DNA from 3 places in the Bacteroides sp. RTP21281st1_H5_RTP21281_210402 genome. Region 2 is predicted to be linked to each of the others. Evidence: riboswitches for the same ligand, from Rfam matches in the RefSeq annotation. Region 2 holds a riboswitch; each other region holds the start of a gene.
What was found. A riboswitch is a leader RNA that binds a small molecule or an ion and turns the genes downstream of it on or off. The one in region 2 is predicted to bind cobalamin.
Positions count from the first base shown of each region.

Region 1 (10,617 bases), 210 kb from region 2:
AATTCCTGACGGATAACATGGCTATGAGCAGAGCTTCTTTATATAATAAGGTGAAGTTGCTGACCGGTTTGGGAGTTAATGATTATATTAATCGGTTGCGTATTGAGAGATCTGTTTTTCTGCTTACAAATACTAATATGAACATTAATGAAATATCCTATGAAGTAGGTTTCTCTTATCCCCGATATTTTAGCACTTTCTTTAAACAAGTTAAAGGAATGACGCCTACCCGATTTAAGGAAGAGAATAGGAAGGGGGAATAATTGTTTTGTGTTATGCTTGCTTGTTTGAATAAAAAAGAGATATGCTTGCTGTTTTTTTGTTAAAATCCTGTTCCTTCCTCATTTTTCTTAAACTTCCGTGAACAAAATACGGATGAGTCTGTTTTTAATTATGCAAATCGCCTGATAAAGCTTCTTATGGGTATGAGAATATAGATAATCAAGCAAGACATGCCTCCCCGGCATAACAGGAAGATTGCATAGTAGTTTTGTCGTGTTTTATTTTGTGTTTGTGTTGTGACGGTGCTGCGATGTGAATCGAGGTGCCGTTTTTTATTCCAGATAGGTATAACCGGAGATTATCCGGTATAATAAAATACTGTGAACCGGTTTGATGAAAAATGGTTTTCTTTGCAGAGTAATAAATTCAGTATCACTAAAATCTAGTAATTTATGTTCAACGAAAAAAGAAGCAGCATGTTGCACGGTGTCTTGTTGATAGCACTGTTTTCTTGTGCGGCGTTTTACATTGGTGAGATGTCTTTCGTGAGAAGTCTCTCTTTCAGTCCGATGATTGTAGGTATCATTTTGGGTATGCTTTATGCTAACAGTTTGCGGAATAATCTTCCCGAAACTTGGGTGCCGGGCATACAGTTCTGCTCGAAAAAGATTCTGCGTATCGGTATTATCCTGTATGGTTTCAGACTGACTTTTCAGGATGTGCTGGCTATTGGATTGCCTGCTCTGTTGATTGATATTATTATTGTGGTAGTGACGATTTGTGGTGGTATTTATCTCGGTAAGTTATTGAAAATGGACAGGGGTATTGCACTACTGACTTCTATCGGAAGCGGAATTTGCGGTGCTGCCGCTATTCTTGGTGCGGAATCTACTATTAAGGCAAAACCATATAAGACGGCCGTTTCCGTTTCTACCGTGGTAATCTTCGGTACTATCTCCATGTTCCTATATCCTTTCCTTTACCGGAACGGTATCTGTGCGCTGACTCCCGACCAAATGGGAATCTATACAGGTTCTACTCTTCACGAAGTGGCTCATGTGGTGGGAGCCGGTGACGCAATGGGAAACGGCATATCGGATTCGGCAATTATCGTGAAGATGATTCGGGTGATGATGTTGGTTCCGGTACTTTTGATTACTACTTACATGGTGGCAAGGGCGAGAAAGAGACAGGTACAGAAAGGGCAGAAATTTCAGAAGATTGCCATTCCCTGGTTTGCAATCGGCTTTATGGGGGTGATCGCTTTTAATTCTTTTGATTTGTTGCCTGTGCAGTTGGTGGCAGGAATCAACACACTGGATACTTTTCTGTTGACAATGGCTATGACTGCACTTGGGACGGAAACAAGCATTGACAAATTCAGAAAAGCGGGGGCGAAGCCGTTTGTCTTGGCGCTTCTTCTCTATATTTGGCTGGTAGTAGGTGGTTATTTCCTGGTGAAGTATCTCACTCCTTATTTAATGTAATAAAAAAGCGGACTTACGTAGATTCTCAGAATGACATTCTTCAGAATTTGTGTAAGTCCGTTTTTGGTGGTGGTACTTTGACAAGTACCTATCTAGTTGTTATAAGGGCATATTGCCATGCTTCTTGGGCGGATTCGTCTGCATCTTGTTTTCTGTCATTTCCAATGCCTGAATCAGACGTTTGCGAGTCTGTCTCGGATAAATGATTTCGTCAATGTATCCCAGTTCGGCAGCCTGATATGGAGTGGCAAACTTCTCTTTGTAGGCTTCCAGTTCTTTGGCTTTCGTTTCTGCGTCGGCTTTGCGGAACAGAATGTTTACGGCTCCATCCGCACCCATTACTGCGATTTCCGCACTTGGATAGGCGAAATTCACATCCGCGCCTGTCTGCTTGGAGTTCATGACGATATAGGCACCGCCATAAGCCTTGCGGGTGATAACTGTCAGTTTGGGAACAGTAGCTTCCGCGAATGCATAAACGATTTTCGCGCCGTGACGGATGATACCGTTGTTTTCCTGAGTATATCCCGGAAGGAAGCCCGGAACATCTTCGAAAGTAATCAATGGAATATTGAAACAGTCACAGAAACGGATGAAACGGCTTGCTTTGTCGCTGGCGTCAATATCGAGCACTCCGGCAAGGTAAGCAGGCTGGTTGGCGACGATACCTACCGAACGACCTGCCAGACGGGCAAAACCAATAATGATATTTTTGGCAAAATTCGTCATTACTTCGAAGAAATAGCCGTTATCCACCACTCGTTCTATAATATCTTTCATGTCATACGGAACGTTCGGGTCTGTTGGGACGATGGTATCCAAAGTAACATCTTCGCGATTGATTTCATCCGTGCAGTTCTGCTTTCTAGTCTCATCCATATTGTTCTGCGGCAAGAAAGAAAGCAGTTCACGGATACTCATCAACAATTCTTCTTCGGTATTGCACATAAAGTGAGTGACACCGCTCTTGCTGCTGTGCGCCATCGCGCCACCCAGTTCTTCTTTGCTGACTTCTTCGTGGATGACAGTCTTTACTACATCCGGGCCTGTCACGAACATATGGCTTTTTTCCTTTACCATAAAAATAAAGTCGGTAAGGGCGGGAGAGTAGCAAGCTCCACCGGCACAAGGGCCGAGAATGGCGGAAATCTGTGGAATCACACCACTTGCCATCGTATTCTGATAGAAGATATCCGCATAACCGGAAAGGCTTTCGATACCTTCTTGAATACGAGCGCCGCCCGAATCGTTCAAAGCGATAATCGGAGCACCATTCTTCAAGGCAAGCTGCTGCACTTTCACAATCTTCCTGGCATTGGAAGCCGACAATGAGCCGCCATAAACGGTGAAGTCATAGGCATAAACGAAAACCTGGCGACCGTCGATTTTTCCATAGCCGGATACGACGCCGTCTCCCGGAATCTTATTCTTATCCATGCCGTAGTTGGTGCAACGGTGAACCATCAGTTTGTCCAGTTCGACAAATGTACCTTTATCGAGCAGCATGTCGATACGTTCGCGGGCAGTCATCTTTCCGCTTTCATGTTGAATGTCTATTTTTGCGATACCGCCCCCGAGGGAAGCGATACGGTCACGTTCCTCGAACGTGGCATATGCTTTATTCTTTTCTTCCATTTTTATTCGATTGTTTCAAGGGTTATTAATGTCTGGTCGCCGGTGATGCTGTCACCTTCCTGAACCAGGATTTCTTTGATGCGGCAGTCGGAAGTCACTTTGTAGTTACTTTGCATCTTCATAGCTTCGATGACGATGACTGTATCTCCGGTTTTCATTTCTTGTCCCGCTGTTACGGGTATTTTCACTACTTTGCCCGGCATCGGAGAGGTGATGCGGTCGTTCTGCTCTTCTTCGCCTTTCTTGCGCATACGCAGGTATTTCGCCTGGCTGTCTACGATTTCGACATTGAAACTGCTATAGTGGGTATTTACCTTGTAACTCTTTCCGTTCTCCTTGCGAATCAACTGTGCGTTTGTACTGCGACCGTCCATAAGAATGTTGCAGGTTCCATTTTCTGCCATCACAACATCGGCTTCAAAAGGCTTTCCGTCGATGGTAAGCACCACTTTGTTATCTTCTTTGCTGACCAGTTCTATTTCGGCCACGCGATTTCCTATATGAATTTCCATAATTGAATTCTCTTTGTTAAAATTAGATTCTCAACACGCCTTTATGCAGTCCGAACTCTTTCCATTTGCTGATAGGGCGGTTGTCAGTCGTATTACCTTTGTTCTCTTCAAGATTCATCAGGTAGTCCATATAGGCGGCAATCATGGCTATGTTTTCAGAACGCTCGCTGGTGCGCATGATGCAATGTTGCAGATACTCGCCGTTCTTGGCAATGAATCCGGTGTCGTAATGCCCTTCCACAAAATCGGGAGTATCCATGATGGCGCGCAGGTAACTGATATTATTCTTCACTCCGGTGAGCTTGTATTCGTGGAGTACGCGGCGCATACGTTCGATGGCATAATCACGGTTGGTTGCCCATACAATCAGCTTGCCTATCATTGGGTCATAGTAGATAGGTATTTCATAACCTTCGTACACGTAGCTGTCGATACGCACACCGATACCGTTCGGTTCTGTAATCTGCTTGATGATTCCCGGACTTGGCATGAAGTTCATTTCGGTATCTTCGGCGCAAATACGACATTCGATGGCGTGTCCGCGTTGCTGTATATCTTCTTGTTTCAGTTGAAGCATCTGTCCGTCGGCAACCTTGATTTGCTCTTTCACGAGGTCTACACCTACTACTTCTTCCGTAATCGGGTGCTCTACTTGCAGGCGGGTATTCATTTCAAGGAAGTAATAATTGCGGTGTTTGTCAACAAGAAATTCGATGGTTCCCGCTCCGATATAGTTCACTGCTTTGGCGGCTGCCACGGCTTTTTCTCCCATATCTTTCCGCAATTCGGGAGTGACGAATACCGATGGCGTTTCTTCTACAATCTTTTGATTACGACGCTGGACGGAACATTCGCGTTCGCACAGATGAATAACATTTCCGTGCTTGTCTCCCAGGATTTGAAACTCGATGTGATGAGGTTCTTCTACGAACTTCTCCAGATAAACCGTATCATCACCGAAAGAAGAAAGAGATTCGCTTTTGGCAGTCGTATAGGCTTCTTCCACCTCTGCTGCACTGTGGATAAGGCGCATTCCCTTTCCACCACCACCCATAGAGGCTTTCAGCATCACCGGGTAACCGATTTTGTTGCAAAGCTCCACGGCTTCTTCCACACTTTTCAGGTTTTCTTGCGTGCCGGGTACAACGGGCACTCCGGCTTCAATCATCTTGATGCGGGCAGCAATTTTATCTCCCATGGCTTCCATTGTTTCCGGGTCAGGCCCGATAAAAATAATACCTTCTTCCTGACAGCGTCTGGCGAAGGTAGCGTTCTCGGACAGGAAACCATAGCCCGGATGAATAGCATCTGCGTGGCATGCTTTCGCCACTTCGATGATTTTTTCTATATTCAGATAACTCTCTTTAGATGCGGCGGGACCTACACAATATGCTTCGTCTGCGTAGAGCACATGTTTTGCAGTCCGGTCTGCCTCGGAAAATATCGCGATACTCGTTATTTCCATCTCCCGGCAGGAGCGCATCACCCTCACGGCTATCTCACCGCGATTGGCTACTAAGATTCTTTTTATCATACTTTTCTAAATTAAGTACATACTTATTTTATGTCTTCCCACCTTGCGGACATACTCCACCTGATGAAAACACAGTATTTTCTTGATTTGGGGCTTAACAAATGATGTCCTTTCTCCTTATCCACGAGGCGGAAGAACGTTTTACGTGAAGTGGCAGGTCTTCTGACTGACTCTTGTCTTATTTGCCTTCCCGATAGAACATCAGTGGCGTCAAATTAGTTCATTTATAAGACATTGAATTGAGCTTCACAGCAGCGGGACTGTCCGGGATTTGCACCCGATTCCCTATTAATCGTCGTCCGTTGGCTACGGATTCCGAACCATTTCGGCGGCAAAGATAAATAAATTTTAAATAGAGTGTTCTCTTTTTGCACGAAAGTTGCTTTTATGTGCAATAGTCGGCTGTCTGGATATTAGAAACGAAAGACGGTAACTGCAAGTGGATTTAATAGTTAAATCTGTGTGTATTATTGTTTACCCTTTAAACTTTCTCTCTTTTCGTATTGTTGAAGTAGCAATTATTAATCAAAACAGTAATCAATTATGAAAGAGAAAAAAGTAGCCCGTGAGGAACGGAATCAAGAGAAGCTGGCTAATGCCGATTGGGTAATGGCGGAATTTTACGCAACGTGGTGTCCTCATTGCCAGCGTATGAAACCTGTCGTTGAGGAATTTAAGAAACTGATGGAAGGAACGCTCGAAGTGGTGGAAGTGGATATAGACCAGGAAACTGCCCTTACTGATTTCTACACTATCGAAGTAACGCCTACTTTTATTCTTTTCAGAAAAGGACAACAGCTTTGGCGGCAATCCGGTGAACTTACTTTGGAAAGGTTGGAAAGAGCCGTAAAGGGATTCAAATCTTGAAAAAGTATTAATAAAAGAGGGACTATTCCTCAGAAAGTTTTAAATCATGTTATGAAACATGCTTTTTTATTTGGATAATTTGCAGATAATCGGAAAGTGCGTATCTTTGCACTGTGTTTTTCATAGTATTAGATTTAAGGTTAACAAAGGTTGGAGCAAGGCGTTGCTCCTTTTTTTATGCCCGTACCTCACTTTCTACTAAATAATATTGATTTTTACGGGATTGGATAATGACTGCTACACTTGAATGTTTATCTTTGTGGATAATATATATCCGATATTATTTAATTAAAAAACTACTAATAAAAAACTGATACTATGAACATCGACTTTATCACGCTTACCAAAGACAACATAGAGAAAGAACATATCTGCTGCGGTTTCTCGGATAAGAAATGCCAGGAAAGTTATAACCTGAAAAAGGAGTGGCTGAAGAAGCAATTTGAAAACGGGTATGTTTTTCGTCGTTTGAATGAGCGTGCGAAAGTATTTATCGAATATGGTCCGGCCGGAAACGGGTGGGTTCCTGTGAAGGCCGACAATTACCTGTTGATAAACTGTTTTTGGGTAGCCGGGCAGTATAAAGGGAAAGGGTATGCGAAAGCTCTGCTCCAAACTGCGATAGATGACGCCTTGCAGCAAGGCAAGGACGGTTTGGTGACAGTCGTAGGAACAAAGAAGTTTCATTTTATGAGTGATACCAAATGGCTGTTGAGACAAGGATTTGTTGCTTGTGAACAGCTTCCGACAGGATTTAGTCTGTTGGTGAAGAAATTGAATGTTGATGCTCCGAATCCGACATTTAATGAATCTGTACGAACAGGAGAATGCCCTGATAAAAAGGGTATCACTGTTTATTTCTCCAACCGTTGTCCGTTTGCGGAATTTCATGTGATGAGTTCTTTGAAGGAAACCGCCGCCAAAAGAAATCTGCCTTTGACGATTATTAAACTGGAGACAATGGAACAGGCACAGGCTGCACCTACTCCGGCTACGATATTCAGCCTGTTTTATGAAGGCAAGTTTGTCACAACGGATATCAGTGCTTGTATGGATAGCCGTTTTGATAAAGCGATAATAGGGAAATAAACTAATTCAGTCTCAATTCATGCAAACATGCCTGTACTTCTTCCGGACTACCGGTATGTTTGCCTTCGTCGTCAGATAATTTGATACATTCCCGCCATTCTTGATTGACATTCATTTTGCATTGTGTCAGCTTCATGACAATGTTCGAAGGCTCGAATCCGGTGTCATTAGTGAGATTTGTCCCGATGCCGAAGGAACAACGGATTTTGTTCTTGCAATATTCCTGAATCTCCAGTGCTTTTATGAAATCGAGGGCATTGCTGAAAACGATAGTCTTGGTGGTCGCGTCAATTCCCAGTTCTTTGTAACGGGATACCAAACTATCAATAAAATCGAACTCATTACCGGAATCGCAGCGGACACCGTCAAACAGTTTCGCCTGTTTGCGGCTGAGATTGCTGAGGAAGATACCGGAAGTATAAGTATCGGATAAGGCAATTCCCAAATCGCCGTCATAGACATTCACCCAGTTTTCGAGCGCCATATAATTGGCATGTTTATATCCGAATTGCGCTCCATGAAACATGAACCACTCGTGCGGATGAGTACCCATCATTTTCATGTCGTACTTCATTGCGAAATAGCAGTTGGAAGTGCCTGTGCAATACTTCGCCGTTTCTTTTAATTTTCCGATAACCGTTTCCTGCACATGGACAGAGAATCTCCGCCGCGTACCGAACTCCGAGAAACGTAACTGATGTTGATTGGACAGTTCCACTTTCTCCGATAATTTGCATAAGATTTCGTCCGTATCGGCTACATTGCCGAAGAACTGGTTCTTTATTTCGGATACAATGGCAAGCAAAGGAACTTCATACAGGGTAGCTTTATAGAGAAAATCACTGACTTCGATGTGAAGATGATGCGCCTCATCCAAATACATTTTGATTTTATCAGGATGAAAGCGGAAAGATGACAGCCATTCCCAATAAACTCTCGGAAGGAACCGGCAATTCCGTGTCATATATTCCAGTTCTTCTTCTGTAAGTCTCAATCGGCTTAGCTTATCAATTTCATATTTAAGTGTCTCCAGAAATTCTTCAGTATATTCAGTCTCATTTCTATCATGGAAGCTGAACTTCCCCATTGCATAGGGAAATAGTTTGATATAAGCGTACGATGTGGTAAACTTATAGAGGTCTGTATCCAGTAGCGTTCTAACAATCATGCCGTTCGTTCTTTATTATTGATAACGTTGTAAAGTTAGTATTTGTTGAACAAAACTACCGCTTGATTGCTGATATTTCTTTCTTTTAATGTTTTCTAATAAGTTAGTCCGACTTTGAAAGTGATAGTATGATGAGATAATTTTTCCTTGAACTTGGTATGGAAATATTCATCCGTATGTTCCTTCAGCCGTTCCAACTTCTGTATTTCATATCCTAACGCAAAATTCATTTTCAGTTTTTGCGTAAGCTTTAGTTGTGTTCCTATGGAAGGCGAGAGATAAAATCCGCCGTTTGCTTCTTTGGCGGCAGCGAATGAGCCACCGATATTACATTCCAGATAAGGAGTCAGCTTCCTGGGCTGGGTGATGAAGAACTGTACGTTGGCATATAGCGGGACAAGCACTTTCTCATAGACGGACAAGCCGCTGCCTGCACCGATAGTAAACCGTTGGTTGATGTGATAATGGGCAATAACTTGTCCGATGAAAGGCGTGCAGGAAGGTTGGCTCATGGAGACTCCTGTTCCGATAGATGCAGTATAAGAAAAATGCTTGTGAACTGTCTGCCCGTCAGCGTATATTGCGATGAAGGATAATAGGATAAAGATGAATGTAGACTTTTTCATAATGGTATAATGATAGATTAATATAATGCTGTCCGGATACCGCTAAACGCCATGCTTGTGCCAACCCATTGTCACAACAGTGCCAACGTGCTGTCACAACAGTGACATAGGCATGGCACAACTGTGCCAACGGGATAGCACAAGTGTGGCATGGCAAAGTTTAATTTTGATGATATATGTAATCCTGTTATCGGATATATATCGTTATGCTTTTGACAATATGTAATGCAGTTGTGAGCGAAGAAGTATCTTCTGTTATATCTCCGTTGCTTCCGTCCGGACTGCTATGTCCGATTAACTTGGCGGCAAAAACTTTCTCATTGGAAGTTAAATCTACCTCTGCTGCATAGACAAGGGCCGGTTGCCCGCTTCCTTCTTTTCCGCCGGAATAATGGACGTCACCTTCTTTGGCGGATTTCGGATATGCGTCATTGAAATCCGTAGAATGATTGATTTCTGCTTTGACTATGAACCTCTTTGTTTTACCAACAGGCGTTATCCGTACATCAAAACTGCCTTTTGGGGTTGCACCGCTGATTCCGTCGGTGAATGGAGATTCTTTTGTCGGAAGATACAGCCCGTCCTCATATTGAACGCCTCTTTGGTGACACCAATGCGGCAAGGCTTCTTTTCTGCGGTTTCCGCCGGATGCTTGCCAGGATTGGGTAGCTATTTTATGCGTCACATAAATAGTGGACAAATAATGTCCTTCCGTATCTTCCATCCAAATGGCAATTTGTGGCGGATTCTTCTTATTGATACCTAAGAAGAGCGGAAAGTCATGCATCCATTCCTCACCCTTTTCGATAGATATTTTGAGGTCATCGGTGTTGTACTCTATTAATTCCCGGTTGCATCCGCTATTAATCAATAGGGAGAGGAACCATAATCCCATAATCGTCATTTTATTCATTTCGTTAAAGTTGTTTTTTGTAGCCAAAGGTCTACTAATAAGTTAATCCCTTCTTCCAGTTGTTCCCAACCGGTTTCTTGTTGTATCTTGAGTCCGTTATATACTTGGCAGTTTTCTTCGAGTAGTGCCAGATAGCTGATAGCCGCTGTGATAATGGAAGCTACGGCGGCAGTTTCCTTTTGCGGATGCTTTGAAAGCTTGCTGACGGCTTCTATCAGCCAAAGTCCTTTTTCTTCCCGCTTGTCGCGTAGCTCTTTCACGAATTTGTTATCTGTTGAGAGCTCCCAGCGATATAACCGTTTCAAAGTATAACTTTCTCGTAGTTGAATGATTTGTCTTTTGAATATTTGCTTGATAAACTCAGATAAATGTTCCTTGTCCGGTAATTCTTCATTGAAGTTAATCCAATAGTCGTTTTGCCGGATATAGGCTGCTATCAATCCATCCAATGAATTGAAATAGCGGTAGATAAGCATTTTGGATACTTTCGCTTTGGCGGCTATTGCATTGATGCCCAATCCCTCGAAACCGCTTTCTTCGATGATGTCATTGACGGCTTTAATC
Region 1 is NZ_JBCOWR010000002.1:125,470-136,086, reverse strand. It holds gene AB5443_RS04185 (two-component regulator propeller domain-containing protein) at 1-263, shown strand, start outside; gene AB5443_RS04180 (YeiH family protein) at 675-1,709, shown strand; gene AB5443_RS04175 (acyl-CoA carboxylase subunit beta) at 1,809-3,344, opposite strand; gene AB5443_RS04170 (acetyl-CoA carboxylase biotin carboxyl carrier protein subunit) at 3,347-3,856, opposite strand; gene accC (acetyl-CoA carboxylase biotin carboxylase subunit) at 3,879-5,390, opposite strand; cobalamin riboswitch at 5,525-5,730, opposite strand; gene AB5443_RS04160 (co-chaperone YbbN) at 5,934-6,257, shown strand; gene AB5443_RS04155 (N-acetyltransferase) at 6,576-7,346, shown strand; gene pncB (nicotinate phosphoribosyltransferase) at 7,348-8,514, opposite strand; gene AB5443_RS04145 (hypothetical protein) at 8,610-9,140, opposite strand; gene AB5443_RS04140 (hypothetical protein) at 9,328-10,053, opposite strand; gene AB5443_RS04135 (TetR/AcrR family transcriptional regulator) at 10,050-10,617, opposite strand, start outside.
Region 1: it holds a riboswitch for cobalamin, as region 2 does, so the genes downstream of both, accC (acetyl-CoA carboxylase biotin carboxylase subunit) here and AB5443_RS04935 (TonB-dependent receptor) in region 2, are expected to answer to the same signal.

Region 2 (10,617 bases):
CATACATTATTGTATGTACACAAAACAACAGTAAAAATAATCCGCCTAGTCTGCAAGTTTTCATGTCAATAGCAGTATAAGTCTATATTTTAGTTTGGGCCTCAATAATGCATGTAAAATTAAGAAGTTTATTTAGAAAACTTACTACTTTCTTCGTTTTATTAAAACAAATTACATTCCAATCACACAAAGCATAGATACGTACATCTGAAAATCACTTTTGAAAAAAGCAAGACGAAAGTATCATTTCCAAAAAACTGAAGAGTATAAAAAAGCGGCTAAAAGCAAGAATAAACCATTCTTGTTTTTAGCCGCTTTTTTAGTGGTCAATAATTATTTATTTAAACCTACATCCACACGTACTTTTTTCTCAACTCTCTTTCCATTTGAAATAGCAGTTATCTTACACTCTGTACTGCCAATGTGCTCTTTAGCGGTCACAGTCAATATTCCAGCCGCCAAAGAATAATTCACTAGTTTATTTCCAGCAAATTCCACCTGACGAATGATAGAAACAGAAGTATCATCCGCATCAACTATTTTTTCATTCAAATCAATAGCCTTGGTTTCTCCCGGAGACAATAATATCTGATTAATTAAGATTTCCGGTTTGTTAGCATCTTCAAAGAAAGGTACTGCAGGGAACCAGTAATAGCCACTTTCTCCGGAATCTCCCCCACCTTTCACTTCTATTTCTTTTTCCAAAGTTCCACTTGGGCTGATAATATAAACCCAGTTATAACTTTCATATCCACGAGCTACTGTAGCAATTACACAATCTGTAATAGGGTCTACACGAATACCGGCCCCATAAAAAGTCAGTTGGCTATTTTCATGCTTTCCTAAAGTATAAAAAGCCGGATTAAATGCCTGAGTATCTATATCATATTTCACAACTACGGTACTGCTCCAACCACCACTTGACCAATAAAGGGTATTACTTTGAGTACCTGCGCAAAGACTTCCCGCATTCCAAGCAAACCAAGGACTACCTACTTTTACTCCCCCGGGATATTCCATAGTTTCTTCTTCCAATGTAACTGGATTTACTTTTAAGAAGTTATCAGCCGTAGCAATCCATATTGTCCCATCTTTGCTTCTCGTTAAAGTATTAAATGAACCCTCCAATGTTTTTTCAACTTTATTGGTCGTTACATCAATGATATAGACTTTTTTATTTGCCAAAGCAAAAACACGTCCTTCCGCAAAACACATTGCTCCCATCTGGTCGGAAATTCCCTCCACCGGATTTCCCAGTTGCAGATTAGTTATATCAAACTGACGGATACCACCACTGTAACCAATATACCCCAATTTATCATCCACTCCAACGAAAGAACGTCCGTCTCCACCTATATCCGTAAATACCGCTTTCTTCTTCAATGTGTTCGCATCTGCTACAACAAAGCGGTTTCCTTGTTTAGAAAGCAAATAGATATTATCCCCCCATGTTGTTCCAAATTGAGTCGTAACACCTAATGTTTCATCCTCATTAGCTGCCCGATAAGCCCGATACACTACATCGTACCCGTCTCCATTCACTTTAAAATAGTTTACGGTACCATTATCATGTCCGAACCAATCTTCATTAGCCACATAAAACCCCTTTGCCGGAACTACAGCAGACGGCTGTGAATCCTCTATAACTTCAACATATTCCAATTTTTCATCATCATCACAAGCCGTGAAGCCAATGCCAAGCGCAACAAACGCGAATAAAAAATACTTTTTCATTTCTTTCTGTTTTTTATATTAAAAAATTATTGATTTGCTAACACATGAAGGTCCTCAATTTTACCAACCTCGGTAGAAGTCTCTCCCAACCAGCCACAATACTGATTAACACCTGTATATATCTTTATAAAATCAACTCCCGGCAACTTTACGGCCTGTCCTTTTGAATCGACAGCCCAACCAATATCAAATACATCTCCACCTTCCGTATTATCGGCATATCCCCAATCATAAGCATCCAACGTCCAACGTGCATAGGCGTCAGGTCCATTATCAACCCCATTATTAGCCAATAATGTACCTTTGAATACAATCTGGTTATCAGTAATCCATTTCGGGAAATAATCTTGGTCATGGAACGTGTTCTTATACACATGGCCACTTCTATCCTGATTATCAGTCCAAGGGCAATACGTGTCATCCGACAAGTAGTTTTCAAGATCCGGAGTAGGTACGTGGTCTTTTTCATTTCTGAAATAAGTAATCTCATACCCTTTAATTGTAGTATTTTTACCATACTCGCTGCCAGCTAATTCATACCATTCATCAGCGTCCGGTTTACCATCCTGGTTTTTATCATAAGCCACCATTATAATGCCCGGTTCACTACTACCGGTAAATGCATTTCCAACTATCCGGAAATCCTTTTCTCCTTCCACATTCTGAATGGTATGGTCGAAACCAACTATTACATAACCTCCATAAGCTCCTAAAGTAATCATACCTTTCTTTCCGTTTCCGATAGCTTCCAGTACTTTCGCATTCATAGTCTCCTGTGTATCACCTTCCTCGTAGGACGGCATCGTATTGACAAACTGTCCCGGTGCCGGGCGATAGTCAATGACTTGGGTGACATAGGGACTACCATCAAAATTCAATTCAGGATCGGGAGCCGGTTCAGTTCCTCCTTCTTCTTTTCCTCCTTCATTACCATTATTATCCTCGTCAGAACAGGCTGTTAACAAACTTCCACTTAACAAAACAGCTCCAAAGAGAGCAAACATTAAAAATAAACTCTTCTTTTTCATATAAATAAAGTATTAAACATGTTTCTATTCACTTCACCAATCCTTCTGTTACAAAAGCAAAGTGCCCGGGGATATTTCCTCCCTGAGTTTTCCATCTCAACCTTCCTTCCGGTGAAAAGCAGTATACAAAACCAGTCACTACATAATTTTGGGCGTCAGACATCAATATTTCCTTCGTTTCCGGATTGATGGCTAATCCATAGGGAATCATAATTTCCTTATCCGTTCCATCAGTGATAATCCTGTCGGTTATTTCCTTTTTAGTCCGGGTATCCAGAATGCCATATGTCACCCGGTTTCCACCCGAACTCATACTATATGCCACGCTGTAATAATAAAGTGAGTCTCCACTCATACACATTCCTCCTACGGGAATATCCAAGCATTGTTTCACTTCATCAGTCCGGCTATCTATCACATACAGGTTAGGAGAAGTATTTTTATAATCTCCCCGCGAACTGACATAAATATCACCACGTTTGTCAATAGCCATCCGGTACAGGTTGATAGCGACATCTATTTTCTTTTTCTCTACAAATGTCTCCAAATCCACAACAGACACCGTACGGTCATAATTCGGTGCCCGATATCCTCCTGAGTTAGCCACATATAATTTACCTTCATGCACTATCATTTCTTCCGGCTGATAACCTACCGTAACCTTCCTCGTCAGTTTCAAAGTGACCGTATCAATTTCAGCCACCAATCCTTTCTCCGCATTCGGGTCAATCTGGACAGGTCCTGCATATGAACTCACATAAGCTTTTCCATCGTGGAAAGCCAGATAACGGCAATTAGGTATTTCTATTTCCTTGAGTTTCCGTGCAGTACGCACATCAAAGACAACCACCAAATTGGACACATTTATAATCGCATATACCTTCTGCCCATATACCTGAATATCATTTCCCACATCACCCAACTCTTTTACAATGTCAGGATTCCGTTCCGAAAAAATATCCCGGGTATAGTAACCCGTAGTATAATCAAAGTAGTCGAGCGAAGCACCATTCGTTCCCATATTTCCCTCATTCAGTTGGTAGAACCCTTTAATACGCGTACCTACCAATGGTAGCGTCACTTGCACACTACCCGAAAGGAATATTTGCTCATCTTCCCTACATGCCGAAAAGAATAAAAGAAACAGTAGCAGGGGGATTAAATATAATTTTCTCATAAACTCAAACTTATTACAAACCGGAAATTTCGTCCGGGCATCGGATAATTAAGTACTACATCATAATATTGATTGAATGCATTATTCATCTCCACAGAGGCTTTCAACAAATAGCGGTCACAGAACCGGAATTCTTTTTGCAGAGAGAAGTCATGCGTATACCAAGGTTCTACGTAATTGCGAGGAATGTTATTTACAGAACCGTTATAGCGTTCACCTACATAGATAAAACTGTAATTCAATGTCCAGGTATCATATTCCGCACCGGCAATCACCGAACCGCTATGCCAGGGTGTATAAGGAATCTGGTTGCTATATGAAGACAGTTTCTTACCGTTTATTTTCGTAAAGTCCTGTGCTTTCGTAAAAGAGTAGGTAAGATTCGTATGCAGTTTGACCGGTCCGGCATGTCCCGACACAGCAGCCGAAACATCTACACCTTTACTTTCCACTTTTCCCATATTCGTCATCATCCAACGAAAACTGCTACCGGTAGGAGCAGCTATAATTTTATCAGTAATTGCGGCATAATAAGCATCAGCTTGCACAGAAACCTGGTCAATCCATCCTGATTTGAACGCCTTCTGATAACTTCCTCCAATATTGAACTGATCTGTAAACTCCGGTTTTAATTGGCTAAATCCGATTTGCGCATAATAAAGGTCATTGAAAGTAGGCAAACGGAAAATTCGTTTATAAAACGCACGCAGGTTGAGGTCATGATTACCAAAAGGCTTATAGCCGATGATGAGTGCCGGAGAAAACTCCGACTTGTCCGGTGCTTTTACGTTATTCCTCACCTTCTCTATTACGAATGTCCCCAACACATCAGCTTGCAGTTTCCACTTTCCCAAATTCAAGGCCGTAGCAAATGCTGCCCAAGTGGTATATCGCTGTGGAAAAGTAAAAGGAGTCCCTACTCCACGCATTACAGCATTCAGTTTATTATATTGGAAATCAACAGAAAGGGAGATATCCCACACAGGAAGGATGCTATACATGTTCACCATAGATATATACCAGTCCTGCTGATAATAAGTATTGTCGAACTGCATCTTTTTAGTCACATTTTCCTGCAAAAACCGAACCGTATCCCTCGAAAGATAATGCGTGTAATCATAGGCAAACTTTCCGTTCAACTGTATTTTATACCCGGGAGTTATGTCTTTCACAAAGGTGGCTTGGGCAAAGAAGTTCTTATCTCCCTGCCTCTCCCCATTCTGCCATACATTCTTTACGATAGCTCCGGGCAGCCCCCGGTCCGAATTATAATAGTACAACTTGGCCTGCCAATAGCCGTTATGCACCGTCCCATATACACCCGCCTCCATACGATAAGCCTCTATGTCGCTATTCCAGCGGGTAGCAGTCGTGTCATAAGCCACTTCTCCTGTCTGGTTCAGACGTCTGTAACGGAACTTATACTGTCCGTCGGATTTCATATATTCTCCACTCAGACTAAGACTTAACTTATCATTCAGTTTTTGCTCCAAACGTATGGAAGGATTGATTAACTGAATACTCCCCGCCTTGTATCTCACCAGCAAGTTCGTTTTCTTCCCTCCCTCAAATCTGGATTTCCTTGTTTTCAGATACACCGCCGAAGCAGAAGCGAAGTCTTTTGCAGACTGGAAGATTTCACTTTTCTGCCCATTATACAAAGATAGTTCTTCCAAATCATCCAAAGAGAAACGCCCCAAGTCGACCACCCCGTTTTGTGCATTTCCTATCTGGATACCATCATAGAAAACTCCGACATGATGCGAACCCATATTACGCACGTCCACCGTTTTCAGTCCACCCATTCCACCATAATCCTTAATCTGCACACCGGAAAAATAACGTAACGCATCGGCTACATTATGTGTGTTCAACCGTTCCAACTGCAACCCATTGAGTCTTTGGGCGGGAATCACTTCTTTATATGGCTTTGCCGTAATCACAACCTCATTCAAGTGCTGCAAACTATCCAGCCGGCTTTGTGCCACCACCAATGAAGGAAGCCCCAGGCAACCTGCCACTACACATGCCATTTTCCAAACTACTTGTCTTATCATTCCGTCCGTTTATTTTTCGACAACAATAAACTTCCCGGGGAAAGGCCATCCAAAGATAGAAAAGGGCAGTCTGCTCCCATTCAACAGAGCATAGATCGGTATTCTGCACAAGCAGACACCACGCATGTCGCACGTCTTTACAACAGCTACTACAATGTGATTGAATTAAAAACTGCACTCTTCAAACTCTAATCCCGGAAAGTTTCAAGAATTCAACTTTGGCAGGTCTTCTGACTTACTCCATTTTCCTAACGCCCTTCCCATTCCTCCAAAGCGGAACAGTGGATTTGAGTATTGTAGGAAAACTTTTGGCGGAGCTTACAGCAGCGGGTCTGTTCAGGATTTACACCTGATTCCCTTTTCACCACTCTTTCCGTAGAATCGGAAAAGTGACACCAAAATTTCTGGGGACAAAGATACACAAATAGAAACAAATCAGAAGAAAAATCCAACTAAAATAAAAACAAACTAATAATTAAGTCCTATCTTTGCCATTCGAAAGGATCCACTATTATTTTTTTCTAATTAAAATTCTTATAAAAGTGAAATCTCCTATTTTGACTGTCGCGCTACTTTGCCTTCTCTTTTTGGCAAGCTGCATCACCCGTAATAAGACATCCATTGAAACATTCAATCAGGATGTATATATCCCTGAATATGCTTCGGGATTTAAGATTCTAGGCGCAGAAAATTCCGCCAGCACCCTTATACAGATAACGAATCCATGGCAAGGAGCAAAAGACGTCACAATGTCCTATTTCGTTTCACGCAACGGCGAGCAGGCGCCTGCCGGATTCAATGGGCCCGCCATTCCTGCCGGAGCGAAACAAATCATATGTATGTCCTCTTCTTATATTGCCATGCTCGATGAACTGGGAGAAATCAACAGGATTGCCGGAGTGTCAGGAATCGATTATATTGCAAACCCTTATATTCTCGCTCATAAAGATTCAATCAAGGACATAGGGCCGGAAATGAACTACGAGCTGCTGATAGGGCTAAAGCCTGATGTAGTATTATTATATGGTATAGGTGATGCCCAAACCGCTGTAACGGATAAACTAAAAGAACTCTCCATACCTTATCTATATATGGGAGAATACCTGGAAGAATCACCGCTCGGCAAAGCCGAATGGATGGTCGTCCTTTCGGAACTGACAGATAATCGGAAGAAAGGTATAGAAATATTCCGGGAAATCCCTGAACGCTATTACGCATTGAAAGCGCTTACCGACTCAGTCAAACAACGCCCTACTGTCATGTTCAATACTCCGTGGAACGACAGTTGGGTAATGCCTTCCACCCAAAGCTACATGGCACGGCTGATTGCCGACGCGGGGGCTGATTATATTTATAAAGAAAACAATTCAAACAGCTCCACTCCTATCGGACTGGAAACGGCTTACGGACTGATACAAAAAGCAGACTATTGGATTAATGTAGGTTCAGTAAACACATTAGATGAGCTGAAATCCGTCAATCCCAAATTCGCAGACGCAAAAGCAGTACATGAAAAGAGGGTCTATAATAACAACTTACGGTCGACGCCCGCAGGTGGTAATGATTACTGGGAATCGGCAGTGGTACGTCCTGACGTCGTACTGCGCGACCTGATTCATATCTTCCACCCGGAACTTGTATCCGATTCACTTTATTATTACAGACACCTGCAATGAAACAGCCCCGTAAACGTACCCCCCTTTTATTTATTGCATTAGGCATCGTTGCCGTGCTATTATTACTGGTAGACATGGCAACAGGGGATACCTATATTCCGGTTTCAAAGGTATGGGCGGTACTCACCGGCGGCGAATGTGACGAAATGACGCGTAATATCCTCCTATCCATTCGGTTCATACGGGTAGTAGTAGCGGCATTAATAGGCGTGGCACTCTCCGTAAGCGGACTACAAATGCAAACGGTTTTTCAGAATCCATTGGCAGACCCTTATCTACTGGGAGTCAGTTCCGGCGCAGGATTAGGGGTAGCTCTGTTTATACTGGGTGCTCCGCTACTTGGATGGTCAGATTTTCCGCTGCTTCAATCATTGGGTATTGTCGGCTCGGGATGGATAGGAACGGCTGTCATTTTATTGGGGGTAGCCATCATCAGCCGGAAAGTGAAAAATATTCTCGGTGTACTGATTATGGGAGTTATGATAGGTTATGTGGCAGGTGCCATTATCCAAATCCTGCAATATCTAAGTTCTGCCGAACAACTGAAAATGTTCACACTTTGGTCGATGGGTTCGCTCGGTCATATCACAGCTACACAACTGGGAATCATGATTCCCATGCTATGCATAGGTCTGCTGATTTCCGTAGCCTGCATCAAACCACTGAATCTGCTGCTACTCGGCGAGAACTACGCACGGACAATGGGAATGAACATCAAGCGTTCACGCACTTTTATCTTTATTTCTACCGCACTGCTGACAGGAACAGTCACTGCTTTCTGTGGTCCGGTAGGATTTATCGGTCTGGCAGTTCCGCACGTCACACGATTGCTGTTCAACAACGCCGACCACCGGATACTCGTTCCCGGTACTATGCTGACGGGGCTTATCAGTATGCTTATCTGTGACATCATCGCCAAGAAGTTCCTGCTCCCGGTCAACTGTATCACCGCCTTATTGGGGGTTCCGGTTATTTTATGGGTAATAGTTAAAAACTTGCGTATATTCAAATGATCGAGCTTAAAGAACTGACACTGGGATACGGACAGCGCACGCTGTTGAAAACGGTAAACGCCCGAATCGCAGGCGGGCAACTCGTTGCCTTGCTGGGACGTAACGGAACAGGAAAAAGTACCTTACTGCGTGCCATGATGGGACTGGAACATCCACAGTCGGGAGAAATCATCCTGCAAGGTAAGAAGATAGCTTCGCTGAAACCGGAAAAGCTTGCCCGCAGCATCAGCTTTGTAACGACGGACAAAGTACGCATCGCCAATCTCCGTTGTAAGGATGTAGTGGCTATGGGACGTGCCCCTTACACGAACTGGCTCGGTCAGCTACAACCGGAAGACGAGAAACGCGTGGATGATGCCATGCGACTGGTTGGAATGTCCGGCTATGCGGAAAAAACAATGGATAAGATGTCCGATGGTGAATGTCAACGAATCATGATTGCCCGTGCCCTTGCACAAGACACGCCCGTCATTCTGCTCGACGAACCGACTGCTTTTCTCGACCTCCCCAACCGTTACGAGCTCTGCCTGCTCCTGAAAAGACTGGCGCAGGAAGAAGGCAAATGTATCTTGTTCTCCACACACGACCTCGACATCGCCCTGTCACTCTGCAATTCCATCATGCTGATAGACAATCCGCATATGTACACCCTTCCCACCCCGGAAATGGTAGGCAGCGGACATATCGAAAGGTTGTTTCGGAATGAGTCGGTGACATTCGACGCGCAGGAGATGAGGGTGCGTATCAAATAAGTACAATTCCTTTTATCTATATTTGCACCTAAGTGTACAATCCAAATCGGAGTATTTAATGTCCAACAAATAATAAATGTACATTTTTGGACAAAAGGATACAGTTTAAATTTCTCTCCGGATAAACCAAAATAAACGTGATGGATAAAAATTACCAAATGGTAATTTTTATCTCCTTTCATACTTTTACCTTTGCAACCGTTTTCTAAGATTTTAAAGATTAAAGGTATGAAAGATAGTATTGATTTCAGCAGCATGGAGATTTCCACATTGTTCCGTAAGCTATTAATTCCTACGGTACTAGGAATGGTTTTCTCGGCTATATTCGTTATTACGGACGGTATATTTGTCGGAAAAGGGATTGGAAGTGATGCATTGGCAGCCGTTAACATCACGGCTCCGCTTTTTATGATTACCGCCGGCATCGGCCTGATGTTCGGAGTCGGTTCTTCGGTAGTCGCTTCCATTCATTTATCACAGGGAAAACGCAGAGTGGCAAGTATTAATATTACTCAAGCGCTTGTGTTTTCCACTCTTCTTATACTTATTATGTCCGCCTTGTGTTTTTATTATATAGAGCCATTGGCCAAATTATTAGGAAGTTCGGACAGATTATTGCCCTTGGCGGTTGAGTATATGGCATGGTATCTCCCTTTTCTTGTATTCTATGAGATATTAAATATAGGCATGTTCTGTATTCGCCTGGATGGTTCGCCCACTTATGCGATGATGTGCAATGCTATTGCGGCCATACTCAATATTATCCTAGACTATATATTCATTTTTGAATTTGGCTGGGGAATAATGGGAGCAGCGTTCGCTACCAGTTTGGGAACTGTCGTAGGCGGATTGATGACACTGATTTATCTCCTCAAATTCTCCCGTTCCCTTCATCTGTGCCGGATTAAGTTAAGTATCAAAAGTATGATGCTGACTCTTCGCAATGTCGGTTATATGATAAAGTTGGGAAGTTCCGCCTTTATCAGCGAAGCATCCATCGCCTGTATGATGTTTTTGGGAAATTATGTTTTCATCCATTATCTCGGTGAAGACGGAGTAGCTGCATTCAGTATTGCCTGCTACTTCTTCCCGATTATCTTCATGGTTTACAATGCCATTGCGCAATCCGCACAACCGATTATCAGCTATAATTTCGGAGCCGGACAGCCCGACCGTGTCA
Region 2 is NZ_JBCOWR010000002.1:331,904-342,520, forward strand. It holds gene AB5443_RS04915 (outer membrane beta-barrel protein) at 1-64, opposite strand, end outside; gene AB5443_RS04920 (DUF5074 domain-containing protein) at 334-1,734, opposite strand; gene AB5443_RS04925 (PKD domain-containing protein) at 1,761-2,762, opposite strand; gene AB5443_RS04930 (YncE family protein) at 2,791-3,939, opposite strand; gene AB5443_RS04935 (TonB-dependent receptor) at 3,936-5,996, opposite strand; cobalamin riboswitch at 6,199-6,411, opposite strand; gene AB5443_RS04940 (ABC transporter substrate-binding protein) at 6,539-7,672, shown strand; gene AB5443_RS04945 (iron ABC transporter permease) at 7,669-8,685, shown strand; gene AB5443_RS04950 (ABC transporter ATP-binding protein) at 8,682-9,437, shown strand; gene AB5443_RS04955 (MATE family efflux transporter) at 9,666-10,617, shown strand, end outside.

Region 3 (10,617 bases), on a different contig from region 2:
GCCTTGCATCCTTTTTCATTAAATGATTACTTGGCAAAAATACGAATTAAATACGAATATCATTTACCTATCGGCTGTATTTTCCTGCGTACCTCTTTGGAAATTTCCAAAAACATATAATTCAGCTTGCCGGAATGGATACCTTCTTCATTCTCCTTGTACTTCTTATTGGCGTATTGTTTGGATTTCTCGAAGGTGAGCAGGGACATTTCATTCTGTGATTTACCCACCATCGTGGAATCCAGTTGCTCGTCGGGAAAGAAGTCGTCCAAGTCGACGTCGCCAATCATCGTTGTTTCCAGGAAGTTCTTATCGGTATGCGAATTGTCGGTATAGTATCCCACAAACATATGTCCCGGAGTACGTACTAAAATCGGGTCGATATTTATGGCGCGAAGCAGCGAGGCGAACAGTACGCTACCATCCACACAGTTGATTTGCGAGGATTCCAGTGCGTCGTCAAAGGTGCGGACACGCTGCGAGAAGACTACATTACTCGAAAGACTGGTATTGGAGACGGAACTATAACGGAATTTGCGCTTCTGCAAAATGTTCCAAAGGGCATATACTTGCTTGTCCACCGCTCCTTTAGCCTTGCTCTGATAACCTAAGAAGCGGTTAACTATGCGAGTGTTCAGCGCTTCACGGAGTAACTGGTCGATCATCGGATTCTCCTCATTGACATAGGCGGCAAAAAAGATGCTTGTGTCATGAAACTTCGTTCCGTTCGCCACATACCCCAACAGACATTCATTGATGCTACGAACGGAGAATGTGCGCACACGCTGACCCAAGTCTTTCCCGTTCATCTCAACGGTTACGGCAACGCTCACCGGCTCTGCCTGCGCGTTATTCTTCAATGCTTCGTAATTCCAGATAATATCAGGATAAATGGTATATTCCGTTCGCGGTTTGTTCAGGACGAACTCGGAAACGGAACGGGAAAAGAAAGGCGTTTCTGCCACTTCGATCCGTACACGGCTATATGCGGTCTTTGATTTCAGCCGGATGGCAATGCAGGATTTCGGATTTCCCAAATAGGTGGAATCCGACGGAATGATAACCTGCGCATCGGTAGTGGCTACGGACATAATAGCCGAGGGGAAAATATTCCCGCCCAAATCGTCTGCTATCTCAAAACCTGTATTGAAGGAAGTATATTTAAAGACGGACACACCGCCAAGCAGGAGCAACAGTACAATCACTGCACCTATCACTTCGCGTCTCCGCCGTTTCAAGTCAATTTTTATCATTGTCGGTAGTTTCTATTATCAAGCATTTCTATGCTATTATCAAATATTTCTATGCTATCATCAAGCATTTTTATCCTATCTCGCTAACAAAGATAACAAATAACGGGCGTTTTTTCCTCCTGCCATCCATAAAAAGTTTCCTGTTCTGTACCAAATTCCCCAATTCGGGGAATGTAATAGGATTGTAACACCTGTTTCATCTGTCCGTAACAAAGTCTTCTCATCTTTGCAAAGGTTAAAATAAAAACGTAACTTTGTCATATCACATTAATACATATATCTTATGAACGAAACCCGCATTTTAGTTGTCGACGATGAAGAAGACCTCTGTGAGATTCTGAAATTCAATCTTGAAAACGAAGGTTATGAGGTGGATACAGCAAACTCTGCCGAGGAAGCATTGAAGATGGACATCAGCAGCTATCATTTAATTCTCCTCGATGTGATGATGGGAGAAATCTCCGGATTCAAGATGGCGAACATACTGAAGAAAGACAAGAAAACGGCCAAAGTGCCTATCATCTTTATCACGGCAAAGGATACTGAGAACGATACGGTAACCGGATTTAACCTGGGTGCGGACGATTATATATCGAAGCCTTTCTCACTGCGTGAAGTCATTGCGCGTGTGAAGGCTGTGCTAAGGCGTACGGCTACTGCGGAAACGGAAAGAGCGCCGGAACGACTTACTTATCAGACGCTTGTCATCGACATCACGAAAAAAAAGGCGAGCATCGACGATGAAGAAGTATCATTGACTAAAAAAGAATTTGAAATATTGCTTCTGCTGGTACAGAATAAGGGACGTGTATTCTCACGTGAAGATATTCTGGCACGTATCTGGAGCGACGAAGTGTATGTACTAGACCGTACTATCGACGTGAATATCACCCGTTTGCGCAAGAAGATAGGGATTTACGGCAAATGCATCGTCACTCGCCTCGGATACGGATACTGTTTTGAAGCCGAATAATTAGCAACTATGAACCTGCCTGTAACTCAAAAACATTTCCTTTCTTTCAGCCGGAAGCTATTCCTTTCGGTTATCTCGTTATTTTTGGTATTCGTCATCTGCTTCATAGCCTATCAGTACCAACGTGAACGGGAATATAAAATAGAACTGCTGAACACGAAGTTGCAAGATTACAACAGCCGGCTTTACGAACGACTGGACTCACAACCGCTTGACAATGCGGCTGTCAACGATTATATCAATAATCATATCCTAGAAGATCTGCGTGTGACGCTTATCGACATGAATGGAAATGTGATTTACGACAGTTATCCGAACCATGACGAACAGATGGAAAACCATCTGAACCGTCCGGAAGTTCAGAAAGCGCTGAAGCATGGCAACGGATTTGATGTGCGCCGTACCTCGGAAACAACCGGTGTCCCTTATTTCTATTCGGCGACACGTTATAAGGACTATATTGTCCGTTCGGCTCTACCTTATAATGTAAGTCTTATCAATAACCTGAAAGCCGACCGACATTACTTATGGTTTACGGTTATCGTGACTTCGCTGTTAATGATTATCTTCTACAAGTTCACGAATAAGTTAGGGACTTCTATCAGCCAACTCCGTGAGTTTGCCATGCGTGCCGACCGGAACGAGCCTATCGAAATGGCCATACAATCGGCTTTTCCACACAATGAACTGGGAGAAATCTCACAGCATATCATCCAAATCTACAAACGCCTGCACGAGACGAAAGAAGCCCTTTACATCGAACGTGAAAAGCTGATTACCCATCTTCAGATTTCACATGAAGGACTGGGAGTATTTACGAAGGATAAGAAGGAAATTCTTGTCAATAATCTCTTTACCCAATACAGCAATCTGATTTCGGACTCCAATCTGGAGACAACGGAAGAGGTTTTCGCCATCAGTGAATTGAAAGATATCATACATTTTATCAACAAGAACCGGCAACAACGTTCGAGAAGTAAGGATGAGAAAAGAATGTCCATCACCATCAACAAGAACGGACGCACGTTTATCGTCGAATGTATCATCTTCCAGGATGCGAGCTTCGAGATTTCAATCAATGACGTCACCCAGGAAGAAGAACAGGTGAATCTGAAACGTCAGTTGACGCAGAATATTGCGCATGAGTTGAAAACGCCCGTCAGCAGTATTCAGGGATATTTGGAGACTATTGTCAGCAATGAAAACATTCCACGTGAGAAGATTAATGTGTTCCTTGAACGTTGTTATGCGCAAAGCAATCGTTTGAGCCGGTTATTGCGTGACATTTCTGTGCTTACCCGCATGGATGAAGCCGCCAACATGATTGATATGGAGCGTGTGGACATCAGCGTACTGGTAGGAAACATCATCAACGAAGTAGCACTGGAACTGGACGAGAAGCATATCACAGTGGTTAATTCCTTAAAGAAAAGCATACAAGTCAAAGGAAATTATTCTCTGATTTATTCTATTTTCCGTAATCTGATGGACAATGCCATTGCATATGCGGGCACAAACATTCAGATTAATATCAACTGCTTCCGTGAAGATGAAAGCTACTACTATTTCAGTTTTGCCGATACGGGCGTAGGTGTGTCACCCGAACATCTGAACCGTCTCTTCGAACGCTTCTACAGGGTAGACAAAGGCCGCTCACGAAAGTTAGGCGGAACAGGACTCGGACTGGCTATCGTGAAGAATGCGGTTATCATTCATGGCGGCAGCATCTCTGCCAAAAACAGTCAGGGTGGTGGACTGGAATTTGTATTTACATTGGCAAAGGAGAAGTAAAGTTTTTCAAAAAGTAAGGGTTTAATAAAAAAGGTTCTTTGAAAAGAAACAGGAAAGAAAACAAAAAAGAGGTCAGAGAAGAAAAGGAAGAAAAATTCTTTGAATAAGATGAAAAGGCATTATCTTTGTCTTCCATGTAATTCATAGAAGTTCAATATAATAATAGTCAATCATGAAAACGAACATAAATATTCTTCCGATTGTATGTCTTCTTTGTCTCTGTGCCTGCAAAAACGGTAATGCTTCCGGCTTAAACAAAAACGAAGTAGCGCAGGATACTATCAAGACCTTTGCCCTGCCATCCATCCCCGCAATGATGACAGCACCGGATCAACGTGCCGACTTCCTTGTCAAGCATTATTGGGATAATGTGAACTTTGCCGACACCAACTACATTCACCACCCCGAAGTTACCGAACAAGCCTGGGCGGACTATTGTGACATTCTGAATCATGTTCCGTTGGAAACTGCACAGGAAGCGATGCGGAAAACAATCGAACGGACAAATGTAGACAAGAAAGTATTCACTTACATCACCGACCTGGCAGACAAATATCTGTATGACCCTAACTCCCCAATGCGTAATGAAGAATTCTACATTCCCGTATTAGACGCAATGCTAGCCTCTCCCATATTGGAAGAAATAGAAAAGGTGCGCCCCAAAGCCCGTCGCGAATTAGCACAGAAGAACCGTATCGGCACCAAAGCGCTGGATTTCAACTACACACTAGCTTCCGGCACACAAGGCTCTCTTTACCAACAAAAAGCAGACTATACATTATTATTCATCAACAACCCCGGATGCCATGCCTGTACAGAAACAATAGACGCATTAAAAAACTCCCCCATCATCAACCAGCTTTTAGCACAAAAGAAGTTGATAGTCCTTTCCATCTACCCCGACGAAGAACTGGATGAGTGGAAAAAGCATCTAAACGAATTCCCCAAAGAATGGATTAACGGGTACGACAAGAAATTCATCATCAAAGAACAACAACTGTATGACCTGAAAGCCATCCCCACCCTCTACCTATTGAACAAGGATAAAACGGTACTTCTGAAGGATGCTCCTGTCCAAGCCATCGAAGAATACCTGCTAATGAAAGGCGAACAATAAACAGCTTCCACACCGCACATCCATGCCGTAGCACACGCCCACACACCACGTGCCCACGCCGTAACGCATGCCCCACCGCACATGCCCACGCCGCATGGTTTCCCGGCCCCGTTTTTTCAGCGTCAAGCGCAGGTGTTTTCTCCGGCGTCAAGAAGGGCAGACTGTTTGAGCGTAGCGAGTTTCTGCCCTTTAGCCGGAGGAAACACCGGAGTAGCTGAAAAAACGCAGCCTTGATTCTTTCTTTTTGGTTCTTTTTCTTTCGTATCAAGACGAAAGAAAAAGAACGCCCCCTTTGCAAAAGCCAAATAAACTCCCTATCTTTGCCACGCATTGGTTTGCAGACCTCAAAACACACGAGGAAAGCGATTAAAAGGGAATCAGGTGTAAATCCTGAACAGTCCCGCTGCTGTAAGTTCCATATGTTCGTTGCGAGCAACCTACTTTTAGCCACTGGAAAGAAACTTCCGGGAAGGCGCCCGCAACAGGAACGAGTCAGAAGACCTGCCATGCACCCAATTTCACTGCTTTCGAGGAAAAAGCGTTGAGTCTAATGACCCGGACAATTCGTCTATCATTTCATTCATCACTCTGATTCAGAGAAAGTGTGTTTTAATTAATAAACTCTGCCAAGTTTATTTATGCGTGTCCGGTCGAAGGGATTTCGCCCGGACACTTTTTAAAAGTAAAAAATAGACTAGTAGGATAAGGATGAAACATATCATGTCATACAAAAGCATCTGCGCGGCATTCTGCTGCCAACTTTTATCCGCAACACTTTTCGCGCAACAGCAAAAAGTGGATACAACGCATACCTACTCCATCCCCGAAATAACCGTTTCCGATATTTATCAAACAAGAGAAGTACGCTCCAGCGCTCCGTTGCAGGTACTATCCAAAGATGCACTGAAGAATCTGCACGCTTTGCAGGTTTCCGACGCAGTAAAGCACTTTGCCGGAGTGACCGTGAAAGATTACGGTGGTATCGGCGGACTGAAAACCGTATCCATACGTAGCCTGGGAGCACAGCATACAGCCGTAGGTTATGACGGAATCACCGTAACCGACTGTCAAACCGGACAGATAGACATCGGTCGTTTCTCTCTTGACAATGTAGACCAACTATCACTCAGTAACGGCCAGAGCGACAATATCTTCCAACCGGCACGTTTCTTTGCTTCCGCAGGAATACTGAATATACAGACACTCACTCCCCGTTTCAAAAAAGGAAAGCGCACGAATATCAGTGCCGCCTTCAAGACCGGTTCGTGGGGACTGGTTAATCCGTCCGTCCTGATAGAGCAGCAACTCACCCCAAAATGGACAGTCACAGCCAATGGCGAATGGATGTCTTCGGACGGACAATATCCATATAGCCTGCACTACGGAAATACAGCAGACGACCTGACGTCACGGGAGAAAAGAAAAAATACCGATGTGCAGACTTTTCGTGCCGAAGCCGGACTTTACGGCAACTTCTCCGACAAAAAGCAATGGCGGTTGAAAGCTTATTACTTCCAATCTTCACGGGGACTGCCGAAAGCTACTACACTTTATAACGACTACTCTGCGCAGCATCTTTGGGACAAGAATACATTCGTACAAAGCCAATACAAGAAAGAGTTCAGCCGGCAATGGGTATTCCAAACTTCCGCCAAGTGGAACTGGAGTTATCAACGCTATTTAGACCCCGACACTAAAAACTCTTTAGGGAAAACGGAGAACAGCTATTATCAGCAGGAATATTATCTTTCAGCATCGGTATTATACAGATTGCTGAGTAATCTTTCATTCTCTCTTTCTACAGATGGAAGTATCAATACCATGGATACTAATCTTGCTAATTTTGCGCAACCCACCCGCTACTCATGGCTGACCGCTTTTGCCGGAAAGTACGTGAATGACTGGCTGACAATCTCCGCATCCGCCCTGGCAACCATCATCAATGAAGATGTGAAAGAGGGCGGCAGCGCCGGCAATCACCGCAAATTAACGCCTTATGTCAGCGCTTCATTCAAGCCGTTCCGTAACGAAGAGTTCCGTATCCGTTTCTTCTATAAAGACATTTTCCGTCTGCCTAGCTTCAATGACTTATACTATCAGGAAGTAGGAAACACCAAACTAAAGCCTGAGAATGCGAAGCAATATAATATCGGTCTGACATACAGCAAGAATGTATGCTCATTCCTTCCTTATCTTTCTGCAACCGTTGATGCATACTATAACAAAGTAACGGATAAAATAATCGCCTATCCCACCAAGAACCTTGCAATTTGGAGTATGAGAAACTTGGGAAGTGTAGATATTAAAGGTATCGACGTCACAGGAAACTTGTCTCTTCAACCTTGGGAGAAAATACGCATCAACCTGTCCGGTAATTATACATATCAACGGGCGTTGGATGTCACTGACCCTGATTCGAATAAGGATAAGTCGACTTATAAACATCAGATAGCCTATACTCCCCGTGTTTCAGCTTCAGGGCAGGCAGGAATCGAAACTCCATGGATAAATATGTCTTACTCATTCCTTTATTCGGGAAAACGCTATACAGTGGGACAGAACATCGCAGCAAACCGACTGGATAGTTACAGTGACCACAGTATCTCGGCAAGCCGCGACTTCCAGATAAGAAAAGTTACAAGTTCGCTCAGTGTGGAAGTACTGAACCTGATGGATAAGAATTATGAGATAGTACGATACTTTCCGATGCCGGGACGTTCGGTAAGAGCAACGCTAAAAATAATATACTAAAAGCAGGATATGGATTTGAAAAAGAAATTAACATATATATTTTGGTTCTGTCTGCCGCTACTATTATTATTCACAGCTTGTGATGATATGGAAGACAAGCCTTTTACCTCGGATATTGCGGGTGACCCGACCGAAACGGATACGGCCGAACTCTATGTGCTGTGTGAAGGACTATTCAATCAGAACAACAGTTCATTGATGCGTTTCTCTTTTGGCAACCAGAGAATGGTACGCAACTATTTTAATACAATCAATCATCGGGGATTGGGAGATACGGCAAATGATTTAGCTATTTATGGCGGCAAGATATATGTCATTGTCAATGTTTCCAGTACAGTAGAAGTAGTAGATTTCCGTACAGGAAACTCTTTGAAGCAAATTCAAATACAGGCTGAAAACGGAAGTTCACGAGAGCCAAGATACATTGCTTTCCATAAAGAAAAAGCCTATGTATGTTCATACGATGGAACAGTGACACGAATAGATACAACTTCCCTCACTATAGATGGCGTCGCATCAGTAGGACGTAATCCCGACGGAATTTGTGTACAAAACGGAAAGTTATATATTTCCAATTCCGGTGGCTTGGATCATGCATCCGGTTCAGGCGTAGACAATACTGTATCTGTCGTCGATATTGCTACATTCAAAGAGATTAATAAAATTACAGTAGGATCGAATCCTGGTAAAATAGTAGCCGGTACGGATGGAACAACCGTTTATGTAGCAACCCGCGGAGAAGATGTGGAAGCCGGAAATTACAACTTTGCCAAAATAGACTGTCAAACAAATGAAGTAACTCACTACAATGAGAAAGTACAAAACTTTGCCATTGACGGAGAAATAGCCTATCTATACAATTACAATTATAGTACGCAAACATCTTCTATCAAGACATTCAATCTGAAAACAGGAAAAACCGTTCGTGAGAATTTCATTACGGATGGAACAAGCATTGATACTCCTTACGGTATCAATGTGAACCCTTACAGTGGTAACGTTTATATCACAGATGCTTATGATTATACCATATATGGAGATTTGCTCTGTTTCAACCAACAAGGACAACTACAATTCCGTCTGAATAATATCGGACTGAATCCTAACACGATTGTATTTAGCGACAAAGCTTCACAAAGTGATATTGATGGTAATACCGAAGAAACTGAAAATTCATTGGCTTTCGCCAATAAAGTATGGGAGTACAAACCGGCTCCCGGACAGTTTATCAATACGAGTACGTCGGCTTATGAAAATGGATTTACTACCGAACAAATTTTAGAACGTGCCACAGAAAAGGTCAAGAAGAAATCTGTTATTTCTCTAGGTGGATTCGGTGGTTATATTATACTAGGATTCCCACAGCCTATCCCTAACATCAAAGGAAAATATGACTTCAAGATATGGGGAAATGCTACATACAACAAGAACACAGGTACAGGAGCACTTGGCGGAAATGCTGAACCAGGAATTGTACTAGTCTCAAAAGATATAAACAATAATGGGATACCTGACGATGAATGGTATGAGTTGGCAGGTAGTGAGTACGGAAAAGATACAGAAATACGTAATTACGAAATCACCTATTATCGTCCTCAACCGGTCAATGGCGATGTGCGTTGGACAGACAACCAAGGAAAAGAAGGATTGATTAAGCGTAATACATTCCATCAACAGGACTCTTATTATCCTAACTGGATAGAAGAAGACGAAATAACTTTCCATGGGACACGTCTAAAAGACAATGCTGTGGAAGAAGGCAATGTTTGGGTAGGCTATTGTTACCCTTGGGGATATGCAGATAATCATCCCAACAAAACCGAATACTGTCAATTTAAAATAGACTGGGCAGTAGACCAAAACGGACAACCTGTGTTATTAGACAAAATAGACTTCGTAAAAATCTATACTGCCGTCAATCAAGACATAGGCTGGACAGGAGAAATATCTACCGAAGTCGTCACTGTAGAGAACTTACATTACGAAAAATAATCAAACAATTAATAATTAAAATTAGAGCAAAAACATGAAAAAGTTATCTTTATTCTTATTAGTATCTGTGTTCGCTTTTTGCGGATGTAGTGATAGTGACGATGAAACAAAAGATGGTGATAAAAAAGAAGTTGTCATTAGTTTCGAAAGCCTACTAACTGAGGCAGAAAGTGAATTTATCTCAACTAGTACCGAGAAACCGGAATTTTATTTTAAAGATACATTCAATGACCCACAAAACTATGTAACTTTTGACCATTATTACAATGATTGGGGACAAGGATATAGCTTTGCAGGTTTTACTTATACCAACAAAACCAACCATATATCAGATTGCCAACCCAATTGTGGAAGTGTAAAAACAGGAAAAGTGTATATGGGAGTTTATAGTGACAATTTCACCCCCGCCACTCTATCAATTATTAATTCTCAATATACAATTAAAGGCCTATGGATAACTAATAGCAAAAATGCCTACATTGGAATGACAGAAGGCGATGGCTGGGCGACAGCTTTCAAGAAAGGAAGTTGGTATGAAGTTACTGCAACAGGCTACAACGATAAAGGAGACAAGATAGCCGAAGCTGCTATCAAGCTTGCTGATTATAAGAGTAACACAGACGAGCCTATTAATACATGGATATGGTTTGATTTAACAGATTTACAAGCAGCCTCGAAAATAACTCTTACTGCAAATTCGTCTGACTCTGATGATGAAAATGGAATGAGGACAGGCAAAT
Region 3 is NZ_JBCOWR010000005.1:144,499-155,115, reverse strand. It holds gene AB5443_RS09510 (DUF3805 domain-containing protein) at 1-9, opposite strand, end outside; gene AB5443_RS09505 (hypothetical protein) at 60-1,253, opposite strand; gene AB5443_RS09500 (response regulator transcription factor) at 1,537-2,226, shown strand; gene AB5443_RS09495 (ATP-binding protein) at 2,236-4,017, shown strand; gene AB5443_RS09490 (DUF5106 domain-containing protein) at 4,190-5,134, shown strand; cobalamin riboswitch at 5,449-5,658, shown strand; gene AB5443_RS09485 (TonB-dependent siderophore receptor) at 5,843-7,885, shown strand; gene AB5443_RS09480 (YncE family protein) at 7,895-9,877, shown strand; gene AB5443_RS09475 (DUF4465 domain-containing protein) at 9,912-10,617, shown strand, end outside.
Region 3: it holds a riboswitch for cobalamin, as region 2 does, so the genes downstream of both, AB5443_RS09485 (TonB-dependent siderophore receptor) here and AB5443_RS04935 (TonB-dependent receptor) in region 2, are expected to answer to the same signal.